DNA from 3 places in the Sporosarcina trichiuri genome. Region 1 is predicted to be linked to each of the others. Evidence: riboswitches for the same ligand, from Rfam matches in the RefSeq annotation. Region 1 holds a riboswitch; each other region holds the start of a gene.

The links. A riboswitch is a leader RNA that binds a small molecule or an ion and turns the genes downstream of it on or off. The one in region 1 is predicted to bind S-adenosylmethionine.
Region 2: it holds a riboswitch for S-adenosylmethionine, as region 1 does, so the genes downstream of both, QWT68_RS13110 (bifunctional homocysteine S-methyltransferase/methylenetetrahydrofolate reductase) here and QWT68_RS09145 (hypothetical protein) in region 1, are expected to answer to the same signal.
Region 3: it holds a riboswitch for S-adenosylmethionine, as region 1 does, so the genes downstream of both, QWT68_RS11325 (O-acetylhomoserine aminocarboxypropyltransferase/cysteine synthase family protein) here and QWT68_RS09145 (hypothetical protein) in region 1, are expected to answer to the same signal.

Annotation. Positions count from the first base shown of each region.
Region 1 covers NZ_CP129119.1:1,762,967-1,768,766, forward strand. Annotated here, with positions in the region: gene QWT68_RS09130 (ABC transporter ATP-binding protein) at 1-670, opposite strand, end outside; gene QWT68_RS09135 (FecCD family ABC transporter permease) at 657-1,703, opposite strand; gene QWT68_RS09140 (ABC transporter substrate-binding protein) at 1,700-2,710, opposite strand; SAM riboswitch class I at 3,080-3,179, shown strand; gene QWT68_RS09145 (hypothetical protein) at 3,256-3,543, shown strand; gene QWT68_RS09150 (DMT family transporter) at 3,606-4,484, opposite strand; gene QWT68_RS09155 (sulfite exporter TauE/SafE family protein) at 4,542-5,318, opposite strand; gene QWT68_RS09160 (sulfurtransferase TusA family protein) at 5,352-5,582, opposite strand; gene QWT68_RS09165 (MBL fold metallo-hydrolase) at 5,609-5,800, opposite strand, start outside.
Region 2 covers NZ_CP129119.1:2,609,395-2,615,194, forward strand. Annotated here, with positions in the region: gene metH (methionine synthase) at 1-680, opposite strand, end outside; gene QWT68_RS13110 (bifunctional homocysteine S-methyltransferase/methylenetetrahydrofolate reductase) at 661-2,520, opposite strand; SAM riboswitch class I at 2,626-2,727, opposite strand; gene QWT68_RS13115 (hypothetical protein) at 2,906-3,091, shown strand; gene QWT68_RS13120 (biotin transporter BioY) at 3,217-3,825, shown strand; gene QWT68_RS13125 (tellurite resistance/C4-dicarboxylate transporter family protein) at 3,943-4,989, shown strand; gene QWT68_RS13130 (hypothetical protein) at 5,058-5,800, shown strand, end outside.
Region 3 covers NZ_CP129119.1:2,241,716-2,247,515, forward strand. Annotated here, with positions in the region: gene QWT68_RS11320 (glycine betaine uptake BCCT transporter) at 1-674, shown strand, start outside; gene QWT68_RS11325 (O-acetylhomoserine aminocarboxypropyltransferase/cysteine synthase family protein) at 717-2,006, opposite strand; SAM riboswitch class I at 2,119-2,230, opposite strand; gene QWT68_RS11330 (hypothetical protein) at 2,432-3,067, opposite strand; gene QWT68_RS11335 (metal-sensitive transcriptional regulator) at 3,206-3,472, opposite strand; gene QWT68_RS11340 (DUF2187 family protein) at 3,706-3,927, shown strand; gene pepT (peptidase T) at 4,045-5,271, shown strand; gene QWT68_RS11350 (DMT family transporter) at 5,285-5,800, shown strand, end outside.

The DNA of each region.
Region 1 (5,800 bases):
ATTGCGGGATCCCGTCGAACCGCACCGTCCCGTCTTTCAGCACGATGATCCGGTCACTGTAGCGCGCGGCCTGGTTGATGTCGTGCAGCACCATGATCACCGTCATACCGAACTGCCCGTTCAGCTCCCTGACCAATTCCATCACTTCGAGCTGGTGGGCGATGTCCAAGTACGTCGTCGGTTCATCCAGCAGCAGGACTTTCGGCCGCTGCGCCACGGCCATCGCAATCCATGCACGCTGCCGTTCACCGCCGGACAGCGAGTTGAGCAGCCGGTCCCGGAACTTGTCCATTCCGGTCACCCCGAGTGCCCACTCCGCCACCTCCCGATCTTCGGCAGACAGCCGCCCATGCCGGCTGCGGTGCGGGTGCCGGCCGAATTCCACGAGTTCCCCGACGGTCAGATCGAGCTGGTGGTCATGCATCTGCGGCAGCATGGCCAGTGTCTTCGCAATCGTTCGTGTATCGAGCTGCGAAATCTTCTGACCATCAAGGACGACGGCCCCTTCATCAGGAGACAGCAGCCGGGAGATGACCCGGAGGAATGTCGATTTCCCCGACCCGTTCGGACCGATCAGGCTCACAATCTCCCCCTCCCGGACCGTCAGATTGATATCCTCCAGCGCAAACGTCTCGGACTGCCGGTAGCACACTTGTTCAGCTGTCAGCAAAAGAACCCCTCCGTTTCTGAATCAAGTACAGGAAGAATGGCCCGCCAAGGAACGACAGCAGGATGCCGACGGGCAGTTCGATCGGATTGAATGCCGTCCGGGCGACCGTGTCCGCCGTGATGACGAGCAGCGCCCCGCCGATCGCGGACGCCGGCAGCAAGTACCGGTGGTCGCCTCCGACGAGCGAGCGCATGATGTGCGGCACGACAAGTCCTACGAAACCGATCAGTCCGGCGACACTGACTGCGATCCCCGCAAGCAGGGTGCTCAGGATGATCAGGTAAAACCGGCTCCGTTCGACTTTGTGGCCGAGCAGCTTTGCAACTTCGTCTCCGAGCCGTAAAATCCGGATATGCGGAATGGCGAATACCGAGAGAACGAGCGCGGCCAGTGCATACCAGATGATGGAGCCGAGCTGCACCCATCCTGCACCCGCAATCCCGCCCGCGAGCCACGGCAGCACGGACTGTACCCGGTCGCTGTACAGCAGCATGAGCGCACTCATCGCTGCGCCGATGACTGCGTTCACAGCAACGCCGACGAGAATGATGCGGACCGGCGACGCCCCGCCTTTCCAGGACATCGCATAGATCACGAGAGCCGTAATGAGCGCGCCGAGGAATGCCGCGGCGGGCAGCAGCATGATGTACGCCGGGTAGATGATCATGATGATTGTCGCGGCAAGGCCGGCTCCAGACGATACTCCGATAATGCCGGGGTCCGCGAGCGGGTTCCGCATGATCCCCTGGAGGATCGATCCCGAAGCGGCGAGGCACATGCCGATGATCAGCCCGATCAGCAGCCGGGGCAGCCGGAGTTCCCAGACGATACGCCGCTCCAGAGAGTCATCCGCATTCAGCAGGCCGTTCATGATCTCTGAGAAAGTAAACGATACCGATCCGACCATCAGGCTGACCGCTGCCGCGATGACGAGCAGGACAGCCCCTGAGATCAGTACGGCTGCACGCCGTTTTGCGAGCGGATGGATACGTGCGGGACTACAGGCGGTCCGCTGTTCTCCGGCTGCGATCATTTGGCTTCCGCTTCCTTCAGGCTTTCAATCATCACGTCAAACGCGTCCGCCACTTTCGTCCCCGGGTTCGTGCCGAACAGATGGGATGGCAGTACAGTCACCTTGCCGTTCTTAACTGCATCGAGGTTTTTCCATGCCGGATTCTTCGCCATCTCCCCTTCGAATGCGGACTTCACCGCTTCCGGATCCCCGTGCGTGATGAGCATGACCGCTTCCGGGTTGCGCTCGATGATCTTTTCCGTGCTCAGGCTCGCATACTGCGGGTAGTTGTCCTCTTTCGGCAAATCGGAAGCGATATTCTCCCCGCCTGCGCGTTCCAGCAGATCCCCCGACAGGGAGTTCGGAAGCGCAGCGAGGTAGGAGCCTGGCGCACCGTACACGAGCAGCGTCTTGACACCTCTCTTCTCAGCCTGACCCGCCGCCTGGTCCATCTTATCCTCGATCTGCATTGTCAGCTCCTCCGCTTCGTCCTGTTTGCCGAGCATCTGACCGAAGTTGCCGATCGTCTGCAGGATGTCATCGACCGAATTGGCCGCTGTGTAGACAACTTTCGTTCCCTGTGCTTCGAGATTCGCCGCATGCTGCTTGAAACTCGCGGACGCGACGAGCACGTCCGGGTGCACTTCCGCGATCTTCTCGAAGTTCGGCTGGTGCGGATTGCCGATCTCCTGGATCTCTTTCAGTTCATCAGCAGCCGGCCCTTGGGAAGACGGGCGGCCGACGACATTCGCGCCAAGCGCAAGCAGCATGTCGAGATCCCCTCCGCTGAGTGCCGCTGCAGATGCCGGTGCCTCCTCGAATGAAACCGTCTCGCCTGCTGCATCCTGGAATTCTATCGTTCCATTCTCATTTACATCTAGAGATTGAGAAGTCTGTACAGATGCGGCTGCTGTTTCAGCAGAGACATCCGGCTCTTTCCCGCTGTCCTGATTGTTGTCCGCAGCACCACACGCCGCAAGCAATAACAGCCCTGCAGCGGTGGCTGCTGCCAATAGTGTTTTCCTCATTTCCATTCCCCCTATTATGTAATTGATAATGAATCTCAATAATTGAGAGTATAATTGATAATGAGAATCGTTGTCAATTAAGTTTTCAGAATTAGTGCTTAGGAGCCATGCCTGCTGTTTGCTGAGTTCGCCATCATAACAAGTCGCCGGCGAGCAAGGGATTCCCCTCTGAATTGTGCCTGGATGCCGATGAATTCAGCGAAATGTCCGATATACAGCGCCATTTGTCCGATACTCCCGGTGATGTGTCCGATACATCCCGCCAACTGTCCGATACAACCCCCGATCTGTCCGATATGTCCACGGACAGCCCCATTGCCGCACGCTGCTTTCCGTGCTACACTGGATTCAACTGAATGAACGACTCTTTTCTTATCCAGAGAGACCGAGGGACTTGGCCCGATGACGTCTCAGCAACCTGCGCTTGCGCAAGGTGCTGCTGCCAACAGGGAAACCTGGCCGATGAGGGGAATTTGCGCACACTGCAGCTCTTCTCTTTCGGGGGGAGGGTTTTTTGTTCAGCAAATCCAGAAGGAGTGACCGATATGATGACGATCGAGGAATTGTACGCAGAAAAGGAGAAGGCGCAGCGAAAGCAGCCGACGAGCATGGCCGGCGTCATGAAACGCCACCAGACGCTCGCCCGGGTGCAGGCGGACATCGACTATTTCGATCAGGGCGATCTGCTGTCGAAGAAAGCGATCCGCAAAGAACTGGAAAAGATCACCGAGCTGCAGCAGCAGGCGGACGACCTCCAGCGGGAAATCGAGCGCCGCAAAAATGACCTTCTGCAGGACGTCTTCGGGACAGCCGCCGAACAGCTGAAGAAATGAACAGAAAAACCCCCGTTCCGTGGATCGATTCCACAGAACGGGGGTTTATCAATTGCATCGCGTCATTTCTTCGCAAGCTCCGCCGGCACTTCCTCGCCGCCGCGGTTCCGTAAAAACATGTACAGCGACGCACCGAAGATGATGAAGTAGCCGATGAAACTGTACAAATCGGGGATCTGGCCGAGCAGGAAGAAGCCGAGGATCGCCGAGAACACGACGGTGAAATAGTTGAACACCGAAATCTCCTTCGCCGGTGCGAACTTGTAGGCGAGCGTGATCCCGAACTGGCCGATCGTCGCGAACACCCCGGCCAGCAGCAGATAGATCGTCTGCTGCAGACTCATCGGCTCATACGTCCACAGCACGAACGGCAGCAGCACAACTGTCGTGAAACCTGAGAAGTAAAACACGACCGTATAGAACTGCTCCCGGCTGCCGAGTGCGCGGAGCACCGTATACGCAGCTCCTGCAAACACAGCCGACAAAATGCCGGCCGCATACGGCACGATGTCGAGCGAGAATGACGGTTTGATGATGAACAGCGTGCCGAGGAACGCTACGAGGATGCTGTACACCTGGAACGGTTTGACGTGCTCCTTCAAAAAGACCGCCGCGAACACGATCGTGAAGAACGGACTCATCTTATTGAGCATGTCCGCATCCGCCAGCACGAGATGGTCGATAGCATAGAAGAACAGGATGATGCCGAGCGCACCAAGTGCGGAACGCAGCAACAGCAGGCCCTGGTTCTCACGGCGGCCGAACAGCCGCTCCTTGAAATGGACCACAAAAAAGAAGGCAATCACCATGGATACGCCATTCCGGAAAATCGTTTTCTGCATCGTCGGCACATCCCCCGACAGCTTGACGAACGCCGTCATGAGGGAGAAGCCGAACGCCGATGCGAGCAATAGTAAGATCCCTTTGTTGCGATTCGTCATAATGGCCTCCGGTCTGGATGAATTCCGTGTTCCAGTCTACCAGTCAGCCGGCATCAGTTACAGCAAACCGCTCCATATATTGACCGCTGTCGCCAGCACCAGTACCGCGAGGATCCATTTGATGATACGGGGATCCGTCTTCCGCGCGGCTTTCGCACCGAGCGGGGACGCGATGAGCGCTGCGGCGATCAGCACCGCTGCGGGCCCCCAGAGGATCTGGCCGGTTGCAATCTTACCGGCCGCCGAGCCGATCGACGACAAGAATGTGATGGCAAGCGACGAAGCTGCCGCAATCCGGACAGGCACCGTGAACACCGCCAGCATGACCGGTACGAGGATGAACGCCCCGCCTGCCCCGACAACCCCGGAAGCCGCACCGATCACGAACGCAATACCGGCGGCCAGCCACTTATTGAACGTGACCTCCTCCGCAGGCCGGTCCTCGGTCTTCTTCCGGGGGATGAACAGCAGCACGGCAGCCGCTGCGGCCAGGACGCCGTAGACGAGATTCACCGTCTGCTCCGACAAATAACCGGACCCCAAACCGCCGAGGAAACTGCCGAGGATGACGGCGCCCCCCATCCAGAGGATCAGTTGTCTGTGCAGCAGCCCCGTTCCGCGGTAGGCGAACACACCCGCGATGGAGGCGAAAAAGATCTCCACCGCCGTGATGCCGCTCACCTCATGTGCGGTGAACGCGGACAATCCGAACAGCGGCGGGATGTACAGCAGCATCGGATATTTCACGATCGCACCGCCGATCCCCGCCATCCCGGACAGGAATGAGCCGGCGAACCCGATCACGAACAGCACGGCAATCAGTGTAACTGTCATCGTCCCCTCCCCTTTCCTGTCAGCTGCTTGTCATCAGTTTCCTTTTCGGATGAAGAACGTCAGCACGCCGTCAGTTTCCGTCTGTTCGAGCAGTTCGTGCCCTCCGGAGCGCGTCCATGCCGTCAGGTCTGCAATCGCCCCTTTGTCCGTCGTCCGGACTTCCAGGATTTCCCCCGCCTGCAGTTCTTTCATCGCGTTACGTGTCTTGACGATCGGCATCGGGCACGACAGCCCTGTTGCATCCAAAAATAAGTTCGCTTCCATATTGAATTCCTCCTCGATTGGTTTTGTTACCGGACCGCACAGCGGTTTGGCCCGATCTCCATTTCCTTTTGCAACTCTTCGTCCGGGGATAGGATCCCCATGTTGGTCTTCCGGATTTCCTGATAGGCATTCGGCTGCGGCGGCAGGTTCTCTGTCACGAGTTTCCGGAACTCCGCTTCCTCATCGACAGCCAATCCGTGGTTATCCGAAAATAGCGA
Region 2 (5,800 bases), 850 kb from region 1:
CAGTTCAGCCCGACGGACAGCGGCCGGATATGTTCGATCGATACATAGAACGCTTCGATGCTCTGGCCTGCGAGTGTTGTCCCCATCGGTTCGATCGTCCCGGAGATCATGACCGGCAGTTCACGGCCGGTCTCTTCGAACGCCCGCCGGATGCCGACCGTTCCCGCTTTGACGTTCAGCATATCCTGGCTCGTCTCCATTAGCAGCAGGTCAGCGCCGCCTTCGATCAGCCCTTTCGCCTGGACATAGAAGTCATCTGCCAGCCGGTCGAACGTAATACCGCCCGTCACGTACAGTGTCTTTGTCGTCGGACCCATCGCCCCTGCGACGAATCTCGGCTGTTCAGGTGACGAATAGTTGTCGGCCGCACTGCGGGCGAGCTCCGCCCCTCTCCGGTTGATCTCCTCCGCACGACTGCCAAGGTCATAATCATCCAGGACGACAGGTGTTCCGCCGAACGTATTCGTACAAATGATATCGGCGCCTGCCTCGAGGTATTCCCGGTGGATCTTCCTGAGCACTTCAGGCTTCGTCAGGTTCAAATACTCGTTACAGCCTTCGAAGGCGTCGCCGCCGAAATCTTCCGCAGTCAGGTCCGCGTTCTGCAGCATCGTGCCCATCGCGCCGTCCATGACCAGTATCCTCTTCTTCAGTTCTGTCTCAATGCGTGATTGCGGCATGGTGCATCTCCCTTTCTGCTTCGGCGTCGATTTCTTTTATATAGCGGATCAGTTCAGCTGTCATGTCATAGCGCAGGAATGGTGTGATCAGATAGATCCCGTTAAAGAGTCCTGCCGCTGTGTCGATCAGTTCCTTGGCGATGCGGAGCCCTTCCGCTGTGGCTGCCTCCCGGTCATCCCCGCAATCCTTCATGCGCGCGAGCACGTCATCGGACAGTTTGATGCCCGGCACTTCGTGATGGAGGAACTCGGCATTGCGGCTGTTCGTCAGCGGCATGATTCCGAGGAAGATCGGTGTTTCGAGATGGCTGACCGCTTCATGGATCTCGATGATCTTCTCTTTCGTATAGACCGGCTGGGAGATGAAATAATCCGCGCCGTTCTCAATCTTCTTCTCCAGCCGCTTGACCGCGCGCTCCACGACACGGACATTCGGATTGAAGGCGCCCGCAACCGAGAAATTCGCTTTTTTGCGCAGCGGTCTGCCGGAGAAGGAAATCCCTTTGTTCAGCTGTTTGATGAGTTGGAACAGCTCCATGCTCGATACATCATAGACACTGGTCGCCCCGGGGAAGTCCCCGATTTTCGTCGGATCCCCGGTCACTGCGAGAATATCGTGGATACCAAGTGCATCAAGCCCCATCAGATGGGACTGCAGTCCGATCAGGTTGCGGTCGCGGCATGTGATGTGCACGAGCGGCCGGACATCATCCTGATGCTTCACGAGGGACGCCATGGCCACATTGCTGATGCGCGGGGAGGCGAGGGAGTTATCCGCCATCGTTACGGCGTCCGCACCTGCCTTTTTCAGCTGTCTTGCGCCTTCCAGGTAGTTTTCCGTCTCCAGGTGCCTCGGTGTATCCAGCTCCACGAGGATCGTCCGTTCACGCTTCGCTTTCTCGTGCAGCGGCTCATAGCGGGCCGGCTCCGGTTCACGGATGATGACCGGTTTACGCTCTGCAGTTTTCTTTTCCGAGATCGGCACCGTTCCGGCCAGCCTCGTCTTAACAGCCGAGATGTGTGCAGGCGTCGTGCCGCAGCAGCCGCCGATCAGCCGGACGCCTTCTTCCTGCAGCATCTTTGCCGCTCTCCCGTAATAATCCGTCTCCGACACATAGACGATCCGGCCGTCCTCCACGTCGAGCAGGCTGGCATTCGGATAGGCGGACAGGAATGCCTTCTCCGGCAGGTCGACCCCTTCGAATGCCTGGATGGTGTGATACGGGCCGAGCCGGCAGTTGACACCGACCACATCGGCGCCGAGAGACTCGAGACGGTGCAGCGCCTCATTCAGCTGAAGTCCGTTCTGCAGCACCCCGGGTTCGTGCATGGACACTTGCGCGATCAGCGGGATATCTGTAAGCTTCCGCAACTGGGTAACGACCGCGCTCAGTTCATCGAAATCATAGTACGTTTCCAGCAGCAGGCCGTCCGGACCGCCGGCGAGCAGCACTTCCGCCTGCTGCCGGACGATCGCCGGCACTTCTTCGGGAGAGACTTCGTTCTTACCGACACTGCGCAGCCCGCCGATGGTGCCGAGTATGTACTGACCGCCGGCTTCGGCAGCTTCCTTTGCGATGGCGATGCCCGCTTCGTTGAATTCCCTGACACGGTGCTCCAGGCCGTACCGGGCGAGTTTCACCGCATTGGCGCTGTAGGTGTTCGTCTGGATGATATCCGCGCCGGCAGCGATGTACTGCCGGTGGATGTCTCCGATCAGTTCCGGTTTCTCCACATTCAGCTGTTCGTAACAGAAATCATGCCCTTCGGCGTACAGCAAGGTCCCCATTGCGCCATCGCCGACGAGCACTTCGTTTTTCAAGCGTTCCAATAAGTCCATCTGATCATCCGTCCTTTCTTGCGGCAGTGCGCTGAAGCAGTGAATAGAAAAAAAGCCTTTTCGCAAAACGAAGAAGGCTTTGTCATCTGTATAATGATTGTCTTCTCCTCATCTGCCGGATCCTGTATCCGCTGGAATTAGCACCTGACCATATGGCTGGTTGCTGAAGCATCACAGGGCCAGTCCCTCCGCTTCTCTTGATAAGAATGACTATTCAGTTGTAATAATTATTGAACATATCATACCGTTGTTTGAGAGTTCCGTCAATAGACGAATTGATGTCTCCATCATGGCAGCCGGTGATCGGAGGAAAGAGGTATACGGCCCTGTCCCATCCCCGGCCGGATATGGTAAACTGGTGGACAAGTACGGAAAGGGGATTGCTATGCGGGCGTTTAAATTCATCATCCCGATTGCGCTGCTGGTCGGCGGGATCGCCTGGGTGATGCTAAGCAGAAATTATACGGATGTGCCCGTCATGTCCAGATTGTATATAACGATAGGCGCGATGATCGTCAGCGGGGTCATTTCATTTTTCCTGTTCCCGAAAGACGAAGGGGAGCGCCGCTGACGGACGGGGAAGCGCCTGTCCGTTTTTTTTGACTGAAATTGAGTCAACCTAAGTTAAAATTGAGTTGACACAAATCCAAAAGACACTTATTCTTAATCCATACAAATAGTTAAGGGGTGTCTGGGATGGGAACAACAGCAGCAATGAAACCGAACCGGTCGAAAACGATATCCGGTACACTCGGCCTCGTCTATTCCGCCATGTTCGCGGCTTTGATGATGATCGGGGCGAATATTACGTACTTCATACCCGCGATGGCGGTCAGCGGCGTGCCGATCACGCTGCAGACGTTTTTCGCGACGTTGGCCGGCCTGCTTCTCGGAAGCCGCTACGGCGCTGCCGCCATGACGGTATATATGGCGATCGGCCTGGCCGGCGCGCCGGTCTTCGCAAAATTCGGCGGAGGTTTCAGTACGGTCGTCAGTACACAATTCGGCTTTATCCTTTCCTTCATAGCTGTGGCATACGCTGCCGGTAAAATCGTCGAGAAGAAAGGCACCCTGCCTGCCTTCATCGCTGCAGCACTTATCGGATTCGTCATCAACTATGCGATCGGCACGAACTGGATGTACGCGGCGTACAAGCTCTGGGCAGCCGCGCCGGATGCATTCACGTATAAAATCGCCTGGATCTGGATGCTTCCGACAATCCCGAAAGATGTCATTTTGGCAGTCCTTGCCGGCATATTCGGCCATCGGATGGTGCGCATCCTCAAAATCCGCCGGTCACTGTAAATGCGTTCCATGCACCCGCCTGCTATTGCCGCAGGCGGGTTTTCAGCGTTTTCAGGCTTGCCGGCTGCTGAGTGGGGAATAGTGTAATTATTCTCAGACGAAAAAGGAGACAGAACGATGATCGATATACTGATGAAGCAGGCCAAGCATCTGTTTCCAGGCAGTTTCGCCTCCGTCATGGCTACGGGCGCTCTCGCAGTCGGGCTCAACCTGCTTGGATTCCACGGACTTGCGCCTATTCTGATCGCAGTCAATACAGTGCTGTATACGGTCCTCTGGCTGATGACGCTGATACGTCTGTTCCGCTGGCCGCGTGAACTGCGGGTTGATGTCGTCAGCCACAGCAAAGGAGCGGGCTTTTTCACTCTGGTTGCCGGGACGGCTGTCTTCGGGAGCCAGCTGCTGCTGACAGGCGGCTGCATCATGATAGCGAAAGTCCTCTGGTTCACCGCACTCATCCTCTGGGCTGTTATTATGTATACGTTTTTCACGGCGATGACCATCCGGAAAGAGAAACCGCCGCTTGAAAAAGGGTTCAATGGCACATGGCTGCTGTCCTCTGTCGCGACACAATCCATTGCTGTGCTTGGAACCCTGCTGTCGCCATCTGTCCATCAGCATCAGGACATCCTTTTGTTCACATCGTTATCCATGTACTTCCTGGGCAGCATGCTCTATCTCCCGCTGATGGCCCTCATCTTCTACCGCTTTGCATTTGTCCGGTTTTCCTACGGCGAATTATCGCCGCCGTACTGGATCAGCATGGGCGCCTTGGCGATCACGACACTTGCCGGTTCCAGTCTGATCCTGCATGCCGAGTATTTCCCGCTTATCAATGAGATTACGCCATTCCTGAAAGGATTCACGCTGTTCTTCTGGATTACAGGCACCTGGTGGATCCCTCTGCTGGTGATCCTGACGATCTGGCATTATGGATTCCACCGTCCGCCGATCCGCTACAATCCGCAGATCTGGAGTATGGTGTTCCCGCTGGCCATGTACACAGCCGGAACATTCCAGTTTTCAAAAGCGCTTCAGCTGCCGTTTGTATCGGTCCTGTCGGAAGGGATGGCTTTTCTGGCAGTCGGTTCATGGATTGTCGTATTCCTCGCCATGTGTACCGCGATTTTGCGGTCTTTCGGAAAAATGGGGGATGTGAAGTGAAACGGATTGCGCTCTCATCCGTATGGTAAGACAGAAAAGAAGTCTACCTCGGAAAGAAGGGCGAAGCAATGATTCACTTACTAGTTTTTTCTCTCGCGGCAGGCGTTCTGTCAGCACTGCTTGCGGTTCCGTTCTCCAGGAAGCTGGGCACGGAAGAAAAGGGAGGCGGCACAGGTCTCCGGGCTGGACTGTTTGTCTCGGCTGCAGTCCTGCTGACTGCCGGGATCGCCGTTTTCTACTACACGACCAGCCTGGATCAGCACTGGTCCTCCCTGTGGGCACTGATTCTGGCGGCCGCCATCATCGGGACGGCTGCTGACACCGGCATGATGCGTAAATTGAAAGGGATTGCTGCTGTCCTCGCAGCAGGAGCGGGCATCTACGTGCTCACCGCGCCGCTCTTCAACGCAGACACCAAGTATGAGGCGGTGGAGATGGACCAGCAGGTGGAGATCGAGGCGTTCGACGAAACGAAGACCCCGGCAAGTGTCCCGCCGAAATTCGCACGGAACAAGATGAAGAAAGCATTCGGCCAGGTGCCGGACACGAGCTATTACGATCTGGGCCATCTGCAGATCCAGAAAGTCAAGGACGACTTCGTCTACATCGCCCCTGTCGAGTTCTCAGGGTTCTTCAAATGGTGGAACGGCAAGACGACACCCGGCTACTTCCGCATGAGTGCGACCGATTCTGCGGACAACCCGAAATTCATCGCTTCCGAGATGACCTATACGGAGACGTCCTATTTCAACAAACAGGTCGGCCGTCATATGAGATTGGAGTTCCCGGATCTCATCTTCTACGGGGACGT
Region 3 (5,800 bases), 480 kb from region 1:
TGAACATTTTCACGGACTCGATCGGTGGTTATTTCTCGAACTTCATAGACCTAAGCCTGAGTACATCACCGCTCAATGCAGGCAACCGCGAGTGGCTTGATGTATGGACGATCTTCTACTGGGCATGGTGGATCTCCTGGGCGCCGTTCGTCAGTATGTTCATCGCCCGTGTTTCGAAAGGCCGTACAATCCGTGAGTTCATGGTGGGAGTGCTGCTTGCACCGAGCCTCCTCAGCTTCATCTGGTTTGCGGCGTTCGGGACGACTGCAATCGAAATCCAAAAGTCAGGCTCTTTCGACCTGGCTTCCGTGGATACGGAGATCGTCATCTTCCAGATGTTCAGCCAGCTTCCCTGGGCTGCTATCACTTCAGGATTTGCGATACTGCTGATTGCCTCGTTCTTCATCACCTCGGCGGACTCGGCGACATTCGTCCTCGGCATGCAGTCGACATACGGTTCGCTGACGCCGCCGAACAGCGTCAAGATCATCTGGGGGCTGCTGCAGTCCTCTATCGCGCTCGTACTGCTGTCCGTCGGCGGACTCGACGCTTTGCAAAATACGATCATCATTGCGGCACTGCCGTTTTCGTTCATCATCCTGCTGATGGTGTACTCCCTGTTCAAGGAGCTCGGCAATGAGTCGCTTCCGCACAGACACCATCATCGTAAATAAAGAACACCCGGGTTCCGAATGGGGAACCCGGGTGTTTTCTATTCAGACGCTGACCGGCGCCGCCTTTTCGATCGCCTGCTTCAGGTCGGCAATGATGTCATCCACGGACTCGAGACCGACTGACAAACGGATGAGTTCTTCAGTCACTCCTGAGTTTTTCAAGTCTTCCGCAGAGAGCTGCTGGTGGGTCGTCGAGGCCGGATGGATGATGAGCGACTTTGCATCGCCGACATTGGCCACATGAGACCACAGCGTGACGTTGTCGATCACCCGCCGGCCGGCATCGCGCCCTCCTTTGATCCCGAAGACGATCATGGAGCCGGCGCCGTTCTTCAGATACTTCTTCGCCTGTTCCGCTGTCGGATGGCTGTCGAGGCCGGTGAATGTCACCCATTCGACAGATGGATGCGAAGACAGGAACTCGGCCACTTGACGTGCATTCTCCCCGTGCCGCTGGATCCGCAGATGGAGCGTTTCCAGTCCCTGGAGGAAGTTGAAGGCACTGTCCGGATCGAGGCAGGGCCCGAAATCCCGAAGACCCTGTACCCGGAGTTTCGTCGCAAATGCAGCGTTTGCCGTGTCGATGCCGTACCGGAGGCCGTGATAGGATTCATCCGGTTCCGTGAAGCCGGGGAACCGGCCCTGTGTCCAATCGAATTTGCCTGCATCGACGACAACGCCGCCGATTGTAGTGCCGTGGCCGCCGATCCACTTCGTTGCCGAATGGATGACGACATCCGCTCCGAATTCGATCGGATTGCATCCGTATGGGGACGCAAATGTGTTATCGATCAGGAACGGAATGCCGTTTTCGTGGGCGATGTCCGCGACACGTTCGATATCGAGCACCTGCAGGCTCGGGTTGCCGATCGTTTCGGCGAAGATCCCTTTCGTCTTTTCCGTAATGGCATTCCGGAAGTTATCCGGATCGGCCGAGTCGACAAATTTCACGGTGATCCCGTATTTCGGCAGCGTGATCGCGAACAGGTTATAGGTGCCGCCATACAGATTGGCCGCCGCTACGATTTCATCCCCCGCTTCCGCGATATTCAGGATGGAGAAGGCGATGGCCGCCATTCCGGACGACAAAGCGACAGCCGCAGTACCGCCTTCCAGCAATGCAATCCGCTCTTCGAAAACGGCAACTGTCGGATTCGTGATCCGTGTGTAGATATTGCCGGCTTCCTGAAGGGCGAACAAGTTTCTTGCCTGCTCCGTATCCTTGAATACGAACGATGTCGTCCGATGAATCGGGACTGCACGGGAGCCTGTTGTCGGATCAGGCTGCTGGCCGCCGTGAAGCAGCTGTGTTTCGGGTTGAAGATTTGTCATATACCTAACCTCCGGAAAGTAGTTTTGATGGAACTGTGCACACCGGACGGGTGGGGGAAAACGAAAAAGCCCCCTTCTGAAAATAGAAGAGGACCGCCATTGCTGGCACTTCCCCTTATCTTTCAGATCACTGGATCTGTAGGAAGTAGCACCTTTGCAAGCTGGTATGCTTGCCGGTTGCCGGGCATCGCAGGGCCTAGTCCCTCCGCCGCTCTTGATAAGAGTTTGTGACTTATTCAGTTTTCCATCTTGGAAACGAGTATACACACGTAAAATCAGAAAGTCAACAGGTTACTCAAAATAATTTGACAGTTTCGTATTCAGCCAATCAACGCCGTGCCCGATCCTCTTCAAGGCGGCTGCTTCCGCAAATAGAAAAACCCGCATACCGGGCGTCATTGGACGCGGTATGCAGGTGACATTCATTACTCGGCAGCACCGTAGAAAATCTGGCCGCCATTCAAATCAACGATTTTGAGCATGTTCGTGCGTTTTACGAAGATGCTCTTGTACTGGCCGCGGCCATTCGCATCTTTCAGCAGGATTGTGCGGTTGTTGTAGTTATCGGAAACAACGGCAGGTGCCAGACCGCTAATGTCGACATGCGCAGCAAGTGTCTTGTACTCAGGCAGGCTGCTGATCGTGCTTGCCGGCTGTGCGGGTTTCTGGTCCGGTTTCGCTTCCGGAGCTGCTGTGTTTCCTGTCACTGTTGTCTGGAGCAGGACACCGCCGCCTTTTTGGCTGATGACTTTCAGAAGACCTGTCTTCTTCACGAACACACTCTTATACTGCGTACGTCCATAATTGTCGGAGAAAAGGATGACCCGGTTGGAAACATTGTTTTCCGTTACGCGTACCGTGAAGCTTGATGGATCGATGACGGAGGCGATTGATGCGTATTCCTCGAATCCTGTAATGTCCTGGTTCACTTGCTGGCTGTACGATACGTGCGAGTACGAACTCTGCCCGTCTGCCTGATGGCCGTGTGCGAATGTCGCCGCCTGGGCACCTCCTGCGGATAGCATCAGTGCGCTTACTGCTGTAATCAATGTTTTTTTCATCTTGTTCCTCTCCTTATCTTGTTGGGATGCTATTATCATAACCCCGCTGTCTGAGAGGAGACTGAGATGCAAATTAAGAGATGAGGAGAATTGTAAAGATGATTTCTAATGTTTACCCGGTTAAAAAAGAGCCATCGATCAGCGGCTCTTCACCAGCAGATCGACGGCTTCCTTGACCAGTGCCTCTTTGTCTTCCGGCGATCCGGACAGTTCCTGTTCTTCCATGCAGGCGATCAGGTTGCTGCTGACAATCACGCCGATCGTCCGGTCGATTCCCGAGCGCGAGGCCGACAGCTGGGTGACGACATCGCGGCAGTCATCTCCAGCTTCGATCATCCGCAGGACGCCGCGGATCTGGCCTTCGATCCGTTTCAGCCGGTTGACCACTTTTGCATCGTATTCCACTATACCGTCCCCTTCCTTTTCTCTTCACTCTATACCCCATCGCGTATTTCGTCAATGAAACAGTTGCATAGAAATGCTGATGGCGTGAAATTATTCGAATTATGTTATACTTGTCTCTGTACTTATTGTTTTTGAGAACCGATCAGACTCGCTTCTTCACTGATTGTAAAAATGAACGGCTCAGCTGTACGGCTGAGCGTGAACTGTCGGTAACGACGAGAGGAGGAATTCGTTTGGCTTTTCCGCGCAAGGAACAACCCGTCTCTGATTTCGTCTCCGCCCGCCATCCTGGTGAACAGATTTCATTCATGCGGCATGGCGTCCATGTCTCCGGCAGTATCCATAAAATACTGGATAACTCCGTCATTGTGGAAATTTCCGAAAGCGACGCTGTCCAGATCGGAGCAGCCTCCAATCTGACCGTGGTTGCCCATAAAAATTACACAGTAGTCTGATCGGTCATGTCACAGCGGCAGCGCATCTGCGTACTGCCGTTTTTGCTGTCTGTTTTTGCAGCATCACACACTCTTACAGAGTGATTCTTCCTATTTTGAAAGGGGATACTCCAGCTTATGAAAGAACAAGTCACTGAACGGTTCATCCGTTACGCAAAAATCAACACCGAGTCGGACCCGAACAGTCCATCGACTCCATCCACCGAATGCCAGTGGGACCTGCTGCATGTATTGAAACACGAACTCGAAGAACTGGAGATGGAAGAGATTACGCTCGATGGGAACGGCTATCTGTTTGCGACACTGCCGTCCAACACGGACAAAGATGTCCCGGTCATCGGTTTCCTTGCACACGTCGACACGTCACCTGACTATTCCGGCAAAGATGTGAACCCTCAGATCCACGAGAACTATGATGGCCGCGATCTGGTCCTCAGCGAAAATACGACATTATCAGCCGAGCTGTTTCCCGAGCTGAACAACTACACAGGCCAGACATTGATCACAACGGATGGCACGACGCTGCTCGGTGCGGATGATAAGGCAGGAATTGCGGAAATCATGACAGCGATGGCGTATTTGCAGTCACATCCTGAAGTGAAACATGGCAAACTGCGGGTCGCCTTCACACCGGATGAGGAAATCGGACGGGGACCCCATAAATTCGATGTCCAGGCATTCGGGGCGGACTTCGCCTATACGATGGACGGCGGGCCTCTTGGTGAGCTCCAGTATGAAAGCTTCAACGCAGCGGGCGCGCGGGTGACGTTCCGCGGCACGAACGTCCATCCGGGAACAGCAAAAGATAAGATGGTGAATTCCATTTTGCGTGCTCAGGAATTCCAGGCAGCGATGCCGGCACTGGAGGTTCCTGAGCTGACAGATGGACGGCAAGGGTTCATCCATCTGATGGATATCAAGGGGTCAGTTGAAAAAACAGAGCTGGATTACATTATCCGCTACTTCGATAAGGAGACATTCGAAGCCCGGAAACAGCTGTTCCGTGATACGGTCGCCCAGATGCAGTCCGACTATGGCCCAGATGCTGTCACGCTTGAACTGGAAGACCAATATTATAATATGGGTGAAAAGATCATGCCGCACATGGAAATCATCGAAATCATCAAAGATGCTTTCAGCAATCTCGGCATCGAACCGGTCATCGAACCGATCCGGGGCGGCACGGACGGCTCACAGATTTCCTATATGGGCATCCCGACACCGAACATCTTTGCGGGCGGTGAAAATTTCCACGGCCGCTATGAGTTCGTCTCTGCAGAAACGATGGAGAAGGCGGCACAGGTGATCGTCGAAGCCGTCCAGTTATACGAAGCTCGCGCATAAGGAGGGCAACGGCATGAAAGGGATCTGGCTCGGGGTACTGGCCGCCGTGTTTTTTGCGGTCACGTTCGTATTGAACCGTTCCATGGAGTTATCAGGCGGCAGCTGGATGTGGAGCGCTTCCCTCCGCTATTTCTTCATGGTGCCGTTTCTGGCCGCTATTGTCGCCATGAGGGGCGGCTTTACGCCCGTCCAGCGGGAGATGCGCCGTCATCCCTGGCAGTTCTTCATCTGGAGTACGGTTGCTTTCGTGCTGTTTTATGGACCACTCACCTTTTCAGCAGGATATGCCCCCGGCTGGCTTCTCGCCGGTACGTGGCAATTGACGATTGTTGCAGGAGTCCTGCTGGCTCCCCTGTTTTTGTCAGGGGATGGATCGGATGGCACGGAACGCGGAGTCCGGCAGCGCATCCCGGTTGCCTCCCTTCTTATTTCGCTCGTCATTCTCGGCGGCGTGGTGCTGATCCAGATTCCGCATGCCCGGTCCGTGTCGGCGGATGCACTGCTGCTGGGCATACTGCCTGTCGTATTG